2 regions of the Pantoea sp. E2023-21 genome follow, and region 2 is predicted to be linked to the other one. Evidence: predicted binding sites of a transcription regulator. Region 2 holds the regulator's gene; the other holds the start of a gene.
What was found. The regulator CRP, encoded in region 2, controls carbon source genes, mostly activating them, when cyclic AMP is high. The targets are predictions, from matches to a motif close to ATGTGANNNNNNTCACAT.
Positions count from the first base shown of each region.

Region 1 (4,216 bases), 1.9 Mb from region 2:
CCAACAGCGTCAGCGCCACTTCTGAACCCAGCTCGCGGTTTGCTAACCCGGCAATGGCGGCAACGTCAGTGATATAACCCTGCATGCCAAAACCGTGGGTAAAAATGGTGTTCAGGAAGGTCAGCGTACCGACAATTATGTTGATACCGGCCATCATAATTAAGAAACCGAGCAGGGTTTTAAAAGTGCCTTCCACCACCTTACCCGCCGATTTTTTTTGCAGCAGCAGACCAATCAGGGCAATAAAGGCGATCAGTATTGATGCCTGCCCTAATAAGTCTTTTACCAGGAAGTCGATCACACTATTCATGGTTAGCAACCTTTAAATTACGTTCTTTCATAAACGCCACGATTTTCTCTTCAATTTCCGCTTTGTCTGTCAGCTTGTTGAGAATAATCACCCGCTTGATCTGCTCCGGGCTGGCATCGGCATTTAACACATCAGCAAATGCTTTCTGGGTTAAAATCATGTCGGATTTAAAGGCGTTGGCTTCAGAAATGGTGGTGTGATCGATATCCGCATCGATTTCGAGTTTCTTTAATACCGACTTGGCGCTCATCTCAATCGCAAAGCTTGAACCCAGACCACATCCACAGACACATAATATTTTCAGCATGGCTATTTCCTCACAGAATTTGCAGTTGTTTAGCGAGTTTATAATGATGCCCTTCAGTATCGACCAGGCGTTTTTTCATGCTTATTAAATCAATCGGAATCGGTCGATTACTACCATTAATAATGACCGCTTTATTGCGCATTCCCGACTGAATACAACGCGCGACTTCACTGGCCATAATGGTGCCCTGATATATCTCTTCACAGGTGGGATCGCCATTACGCAGGCCATAACCGATGATTGTTTTACGAATACGTACACCAATTAACGGTTCAATTTGTTTAATTAAGGTATCGATGGCGCCCTGAAAGCCCGGCGAATATTCGCGGGTATAGCCTTCTGAGCACAAAATAATCACGCTGTTCTGTGCCGCCAGCCGCTGCGTGATGCGCGTGGCCAGTTCTTGTGGCGCAATCTGGCATTCGGGAATCAGCGCAAAATCCGCATTAGATTTAATCGCCGACTGCAAGGTTAATTCACCGCAATATCCCCCAAGCAGTTCCACCATAAATACGCGGCCGGTTAACGCACGGCCGGTATTGCGTAATTTTGCCACCTCTTTTAATACCTGCTCACAGGCAGTGGAAAAACCGATGCTGTAATCACTGCCAAAGACGTCGTTATCAATGGTCATGCCGACGCCAAAACAGTTGACGCCAAATTCACTCAGCGTGTGCAGAAATTGTAATGACCCATCACCGCCGGCCATAATTAATACATCGATGCGCAACGACTTAAGATGTTTAGCGATCATTTCATATTCAGGGCGAATTAATTTCCTGCTGGTTCGTCCTGACTGCATAACCGGAATAGAAGCGATAGCGTAATCCACTAAATCACGTTGAGATATTTCCTGGTGATTGTTTTCCAATAAGCCTGGAATGCCGCCATTGAATAACACCATTTCGGCCTGGGTTAGGCGTGATATCTGATACACAAAGTTATTAATCCCGGTTACATCACCACCGCTGATCACCATGCCAATTCTCATTGTCATCATCCTTTATGCTGTGCGTCTGGAATTCATTCTTCCGTTTAACCGAGTTGTTATTTGCAACAGACATCACACTTTTGCCATGTATTTACCAGTGATGATCATTGACAGCATCTTAATTAGGTTTAATTTTGTGACTTAAATCACATGGCACTTATACGCTCAAATTAAAAATAATGATAGAAATCATATGCTTATATTTATTTTACGCAGTAAAACCAATGGCGCTAATTAACGCCCTTCCCGCTCTTTTTCTTTCGATCTATTTTGTGATTTCCCGCGCACTTTTATCGGTTTCTGACGATTATTCCGCAAAAGTTAAAGGGATAATGATTACGTGCGTTATTTACGTGTCAGGTCCAGTGAGTGATTGACTCAATGCAGCTGCGCTTGTCCAATACCGTGGCTGATAAAGAATAAAGAAGAGAGAAGATGAGTATCCAGAATGACATGTTGCGTAAGTTGGCTGACGTGGTGAGCGGCAAACAGCTATTAACCCATGCGGATGATAAAGCCTGGTACTTAAAGGGATTCCGCATCGGGCGTGGCGAAGCGCTTGCAGTGGCGTTACCGCAAAGCCTGTTGCAGCTGTGGCAAACCCTGCAGGTGTGTGTGGCGCACGATGCGATCGTTCTGATGCAAGCATCAAATACCGGCGTCACCGGCGGTTCAACACCCGACGGCAATGATTACGACCGCGATATTGTGATCATCAGCACCCGCCAACTCAAAGGCGTGCAGGTGATCGATCAGTCGCGTCAGGTGATTGCCTTTCCCGGCACCACCTTGACCGAACTGGAGCACACCTTGCAACCGCTGGGCCGCGAGCCGCATTCGGTGATTGGTTCGTCCTGCATCGGTGCCTCGGTGGTTGGTGGCATTTGTAATAATTCTGGTGGTTCGCTGATTCGGCGCGGCCCCGCTTTTACCGAAAAATCACTGTTCGCCCGCATTCACGATGATGGTCGTTTAGAGCTGGTCAACCATCTCGGCATCGAGTTGGGCGAGACGCCGGAAGCGATGCTGGAAAACCTGACGCAGCAGCGCTATCAAACCGGCGATCAACCCGACTGGCAAGGGAAAATCTGGGCCGATGATTACGCCGACCGCCTGCGTGATGTGGCAGCCGACTCCCCAGCGCGTTTTAATGGCGATCTGCGTTACCTGCACGACAGCGCTGGCAGCGCCGGTAAAGTGGTGGTGTTCGCCGTGCGCTTACCCACTTTTGAAGCCAGCGCCGGCAGCGATACCTTTTACATCGGCACCCACGATGAAAGCGTGCTGGTGTCACTGCGGCGTTTCCTGTTAACCCGAATGAGCGACCTGCCGCTGCAGGCAGAATATATCCATCGCAACGCCTTCGATTTAACCGTGCGCTACGCCAAACATATGTATCTGGCGATCCGCAAACTCGGTCCGCAGGCGATCCCACAGATGATGGCGAATAAAGCCAAATGGGATGTGCGCGTCAGTCATCTGCCGTTCCTGCCGCGCAATTTTGTTGATCGGGTGCTGCAATGCTTTAACCAACTGACACCGAGCTTTATCGCGCCGCGCATCATGGATTATCGCAGCGAATATCAGCATCATCTGATGATCAAAGTAGAGTCGCCGCAAACCGCCGAGTTACAGGCATTGTTGCAGCAGTTCTTCGCTGACCAGCAAGGCGGTTTTTTCCATTGCGATGCCCGCGAAGCGGCAGATGCCTTTTTGGTGCGTTTCGGCGTGGGTGGCTGCACCATTTCCTACTGCGATGCGCTGGGATACAACCCCAACGAGCGGCTGGTGGCCTTTGACGTGGCGCTGCGCCGTAATGATGACGCGTGGCGCTTAACGCTGCCGGATCATCTGGCGGCGCAGGTGCAGGTTGATTCATGTTGCGGTCACTTTTTCTGTTTCGTAAATCACCAGGATTACGTGCTAAAACCGGGCTACGACGCCAAAGTGTTTAAAGAGGAGGTGAAGCGGTATCTGGCGCAGCGCGGCGCGAAATATCCGGCTGAACATAATGTCGGGCATCTTTATCAGGCTTCATGCGAGCACGTTGAGCACTGGAAACAGCTTGATCCCACTAACAGTTGTAATCCAGGGATTGGCAAAACCAGTAAGAAGAAGTTTTGGTTGTAGATTTGCACGAACTGTAGCGGCGCGATTTATCGCGCAATGCCTTGCGCCGCTACAATGTGTGCGTAGGGTAATGGGGATTTTCATCTCTCAAGGGGCTGGCATTCTGACATTATCCCTGCCCGTAATAAGCATTAACGCCATGTTTACGTTCGAAATGCCGATTCATTAAGTCCTGATTCATTGGCCGCAGCCGGGGATTAATAGCGCGCGCGATCCATGCCATTTTTGCCACTTCCTCCATGACCACCGCATTGTGCACAGCCTCCTCAACGTTAGCTCCCCACGCAAAGGGGCCGTGTTGATACACCACGACGCCTGGAGTATGCAAAGGCGGGTTATTCCCCATTGTTTCGATAATAACGTTACCTGTATTCAGCTCATACTCGCCCTGCACTTCATCAGTGCTTAGCGGACGTGAGCAGGGAATATCACCCAAAAAATAGTCTGCATGGGTAGTGCCAAGCGCAGGAATACTCAA
Region 1 covers NZ_CP195344.1:1,019,621-1,023,836, reverse strand. The annotation lists gene ACRQ84_RS04915 (PTS sugar transporter subunit IIC) at 1-310, opposite strand, end outside; gene ACRQ84_RS04910 (PTS sugar transporter subunit IIB) at 303-617, opposite strand; gene ACRQ84_RS04905 (6-phosphofructokinase) at 628-1,608, opposite strand; gene dld (D-lactate dehydrogenase) at 2,044-3,738, shown strand; gene ACRQ84_RS04895 (L-ribulose-5-phosphate 4-epimerase) at 3,848-4,216, opposite strand, start outside.
Region 1: the regulator CRP is predicted to act here: its motif matches at 1,743-1,760, upstream of ACRQ84_RS04905 (6-phosphofructokinase).

Region 2 (4,216 bases):
TTATGTCAGCCAGGCATCCAATTATTGCCGTTACCGGTTCCAGCGGCGCCGGAACCACTACCACCAGCCTTGCCTTCCGTAAGATTTTCCAGCAGCTGAATTTGCATGCAGCGGAAGTAGAAGGTGACAGTTTCCATCGCTTCACGCGTCCGGAAATGGACATGGCGATCCGCAAGGCGCGCGATCTGGGTCGCCATATCAGTTACTTCGGCCCGGAAGCCAACGACTTCGGCTTGCTTGAGCAGACGTTCAGGCATTACGGCCAAACCGGTTTGGGCGAATCGCGTAAATATTTGCACACTTACGACGAAGCCGTGCCGTGGAATCAGGTGCCGGGCACTTTCACCCCCTGGCAACCGCTGCCGGAGAACACTGATGTGCTGTTCTATGAAGGCTTGCACGGCGGCGTGGTCACGCAGCAGCAAAATGTCGCAGAGCATGTCGATTTGCTGGTTGGCGTAGTCCCGATTGTTAATCTTGAGTGGATTCAGAAGCTGGTGCGCGACACGGGCGAGCGCGGTCATTCGCGTGAGGCGGTGATGGATTCGGTGGTGCGTTCAATGGAGGATTACATCAACTTCATCACGCCACAGTTCTCACGCACCCACATTAACTTCCAGCGTGTGCCAACCGTTGATACGTCCAACCCATTTGCGGCACGCGAAATTCCGTCGCTCGACGAAAGTTTCGTAGTGATTCATTTCCGCGGTCTGGAAGGCATCGCGTTCCCCTATCTCCTGTCGATGATTCAGGGATCGTTTATCTCCCACATCAATACGCTGGTGGTGCCGGGCGGAAAAATGGGACTGGCGATGGAGCTGATTATGCTACCGCTGGTGCAGCGACTCATTGAAGGGAAGCGGATTGAGTGAGTGTCATTGGTCGCCATGAATGGCGACCCTACGAAATGAGAGCGTTTTGTAGGGTGCGCATTAATGCGCACCTGCCAGCATTAAAGCGCGATCACTTCGTAGCTATGCGTAATTTCCACGCCTTTGCCCAGCATGATCGCCACCGAGCAATATTTTTCCGCTGACAAATCAACCGCGCGTGAAACCGCCTTGTCGCTTAACGCTTTGCCGCTGACGATGAAGTGCAGATTGATGCGGGTAAAAATACGTGGCGCTTCTTCGCGACGTTCTGAAGTGAGTTTCACTTCGCAATCGGCGACATCGCTGCGCCCTTTTTGCAGGATCGACACCACATCAATAGCGCTACAACCGCCCGCCGCCATCAGCACCATCTCCATTGGACTTGGCGCTTTATCACCGGAATTACCGTCCATTAATACCTGATGGCCGGATGAGGATTCTCCGAGAAAGGTCAAACCTTCCACCCATTTCACTCGTGCCTGCATTATTCTTTCTCCTGAAGAGGCGGTTTTGCCGCCAGAGTACGCTTTCACCTGACAAACAGCAATCCAGAGTAATCCCCCTTCTGCTGAAGCGAGACAACACAAGACAGCTCGCTAAAGCTGTGCTACAAACAGTGCTGAAAATATTTTCGTCATTACAGACGAAGGCGGGAAGAATCAAAAGCGTAGCTTAAGAGTCCACCCGGAATAATTTTTCCTTTACTGGAAACGCTCGACGATTAAACCGCCTGACAGGGAAAAATGCCCCCTGTATTTTGGGCACGATTACAACAGAGGATAATAGCGAATGGTTCTCGGCAAACCGCAAACAGACCCTACACTCGAATGGTTCCTGTCCCATTGCCATATTCACAAATATCCATCCAAAAGCACGCTCATCCATCAGGGTGAGAAAGCGGAAACGCTGTACTACATCGTGAAAGGTTCCGTAGCGGTACTGATTAAAGATGAAGAAGGCAAAGAGATGATTCTCTCCTATCTCAATCAGGGAGATTTTATCGGCGAACTCGGTCTTTTCGAAGAAGGCCAGGAACGCAGTGCTTGGGTGCGTGCGAAGTCTGCCTGCGAAGTGGCTGAAATTTCATACAAAAAATTCCGTCAGCTGATTCAGGTAAACCCGGATATTTTAATGCGACTTTCGTCGCAAATGGCGCGTCGTCTGCAAGTGACATCTGAGAAAGTGGGCAACCTTGCCTTCCTCGATGTGACCGGACGTATCGCGCAAACGCTGCTAAATCTGGCCAAACAGCCAGATGCGATGACTCACCCGGACGGGATGCAAATCAAAATCACCCGTCAGGAGATTGGTCAGATCGTGGGCTGCTCACGCGAAACCGTGGGTCGTATCCTGAAAATGCTGGAAGATCAGAATCTGATCTCCGCACACGGTAAAACCATCGTCGTTTACGGCACCCGCTAATTTCTTCTCACCCACGGCGTGATGGCAACATCGCGCCGTTTCTATTTGCGATGAGCTGATGTGGCGCCGAATCATCTATCATCCTGAAGTTAACTATGCGCTGCGGCAAACGCTGGTGCTGTGCCTGCCTGTGGCTCTCGGCTGGCTGTTTGGCGATCTGCAAAAAGGTCTGCTGTTCTCGTTAGTGCCTGCCTGTTGCAATATGGCGGGGCTGGATACGCCGCACAAACGCTTCTTCAAACGCCTGATTGTAGGGGGTTCGCTGTTTGCCACCGGCAGTTTCCTGATGCAAATCCTCACCGCGTACCAAATTCCGCTGCCGCTGATTTTGCTGGCGCTGCCGCTGCTGATTGGCGTGACCGGTGAAATCGGCCCACTGCATGCGCGCCTGCTCCCCGCGACGTTAATCGCCGCCATCTTTACGCTCAGTTTAGTGGGACGCATGCCGATGTGGGTGCCGCCGCTGCTCTACATAGGCGGCACGCTGTGGTACGGCTTGTTCAACTGGTTCTGGTTCTGGCTGTGGAAAGAGCAGCCGATGCGCGAATCGCTTAGCCTGCTGTTCCGTGAGCTGGCCGATTATTGCGATGCCAAATACACCTTACTGACGCAGTTGACCGATCCGGAAAAAGCGCTGCCCCCCCTGCTGGCACGCCAGCAAAAGGCGGTCGATCTCATCACGACCTGCTACCAGCAAATGCACATGTTGTCGGCCAGCCGTGATAACAGCCACAAACGTCTGACACGCGCTTTTCAGGTGGCGCTGGATTTACAGGAACACATCTCGGTGAGTTTGCATCAGCCCGAAGAGGTGCAAAAGCTCGTGGAGGAGAGCCACGCCGAAGCGGTGATTCGCTGGAACGCCAAAATCATCTCAGCCCGGCTGCGCGTGCTGGCCGATGCGATCCTCTACCATCAATTACCCGATCGTTTTCACATGGAGAAACAGCTCGGCGCGCTGGAGAAAATTGCGCGCCAGCATCCGGATAATCCGGTCGGCAACTTCTGCCTGTATCACTTCAGTCGCATCGCCCGCGTGTTGCGCACGCAGAAGCCACTCTACACACGTGACCTGATGGCCGATCGCCAGCGCCGTTTGCCGCTGTTGCCGGCGTTGCGCAGTTATCTGTCGTTCAAATCTTCCGCGTTACGCACCGCCGCTCGTTTCGCCGTGATGCTGATGTTTGGCAGCGCGTTGGCGCTGTTCTTCAACATTCCCAAACCTTACTGGATTCTGATGACCATCATGTTCGTCAGCCAGAACGGCTACAGCGCGACACGCGTGCGTATTCAGCACCGTGCGCTGGGCACCTTTGCGGGTTTGCTGATCGCTGCCGCCTCGCTACAGCTGGCGGTGCCGGAATCGATCACGCTGCTGTTTATGCTGGGGATCACGCTGGCAAGTTATCTGATCACGCGGAAATATTATGGCTGGTCGATGATTGGCTTCACCGTCACCGCAGTGTATTCGCTGCAGCTGCTGTCACTTAACGGCGCGCAATTTTTACTGCCACGCATGATGGATACCCTGATGGGCTGTTTGATTGCCTTCGCCGGGATGATTTGGTTGTGGCCGCAGTGGCAAAGCGGGCTGCTGCGCAAGAACGCACACGATGCGCTGGAAGCGTATCAGGATGCCTTGCGACTGTTGCTGGGACCGGAACAGTCGCCCGAGAAACTGGCTTATCAGCGCATGAAGGTTAATCAGGCGCACAATGCGCTGTTCAACTCATTGAACCAGGCATCGAGCGAGCCGGGCTTTAACCTGCAATATCTAAAAGATATGCGCATGTGGGTAACGCACAGTCAGTTCATTGTCGAGCATATTAACGCCATGACGATCCTGGCGCGCGAACACACCATGTTGACGGCGAAGCTGGCAGAACGTTATCTGCAATCCTGTGAAATCGCGCTGCAGCGTT
Region 2 covers NZ_CP195344.1:2,902,414-2,906,629, forward strand. The annotation lists gene ACRQ84_RS13695 (phosphoribulokinase) at 3-872, shown strand; gene ACRQ84_RS13700 (OsmC family protein) at 953-1,357, opposite strand; gene crp (cAMP-activated global transcriptional regulator CRP) at 1,662-2,294, shown strand; gene ACRQ84_RS13710 (YccS/YhfK family putative transporter) at 2,353-4,216, shown strand, end outside.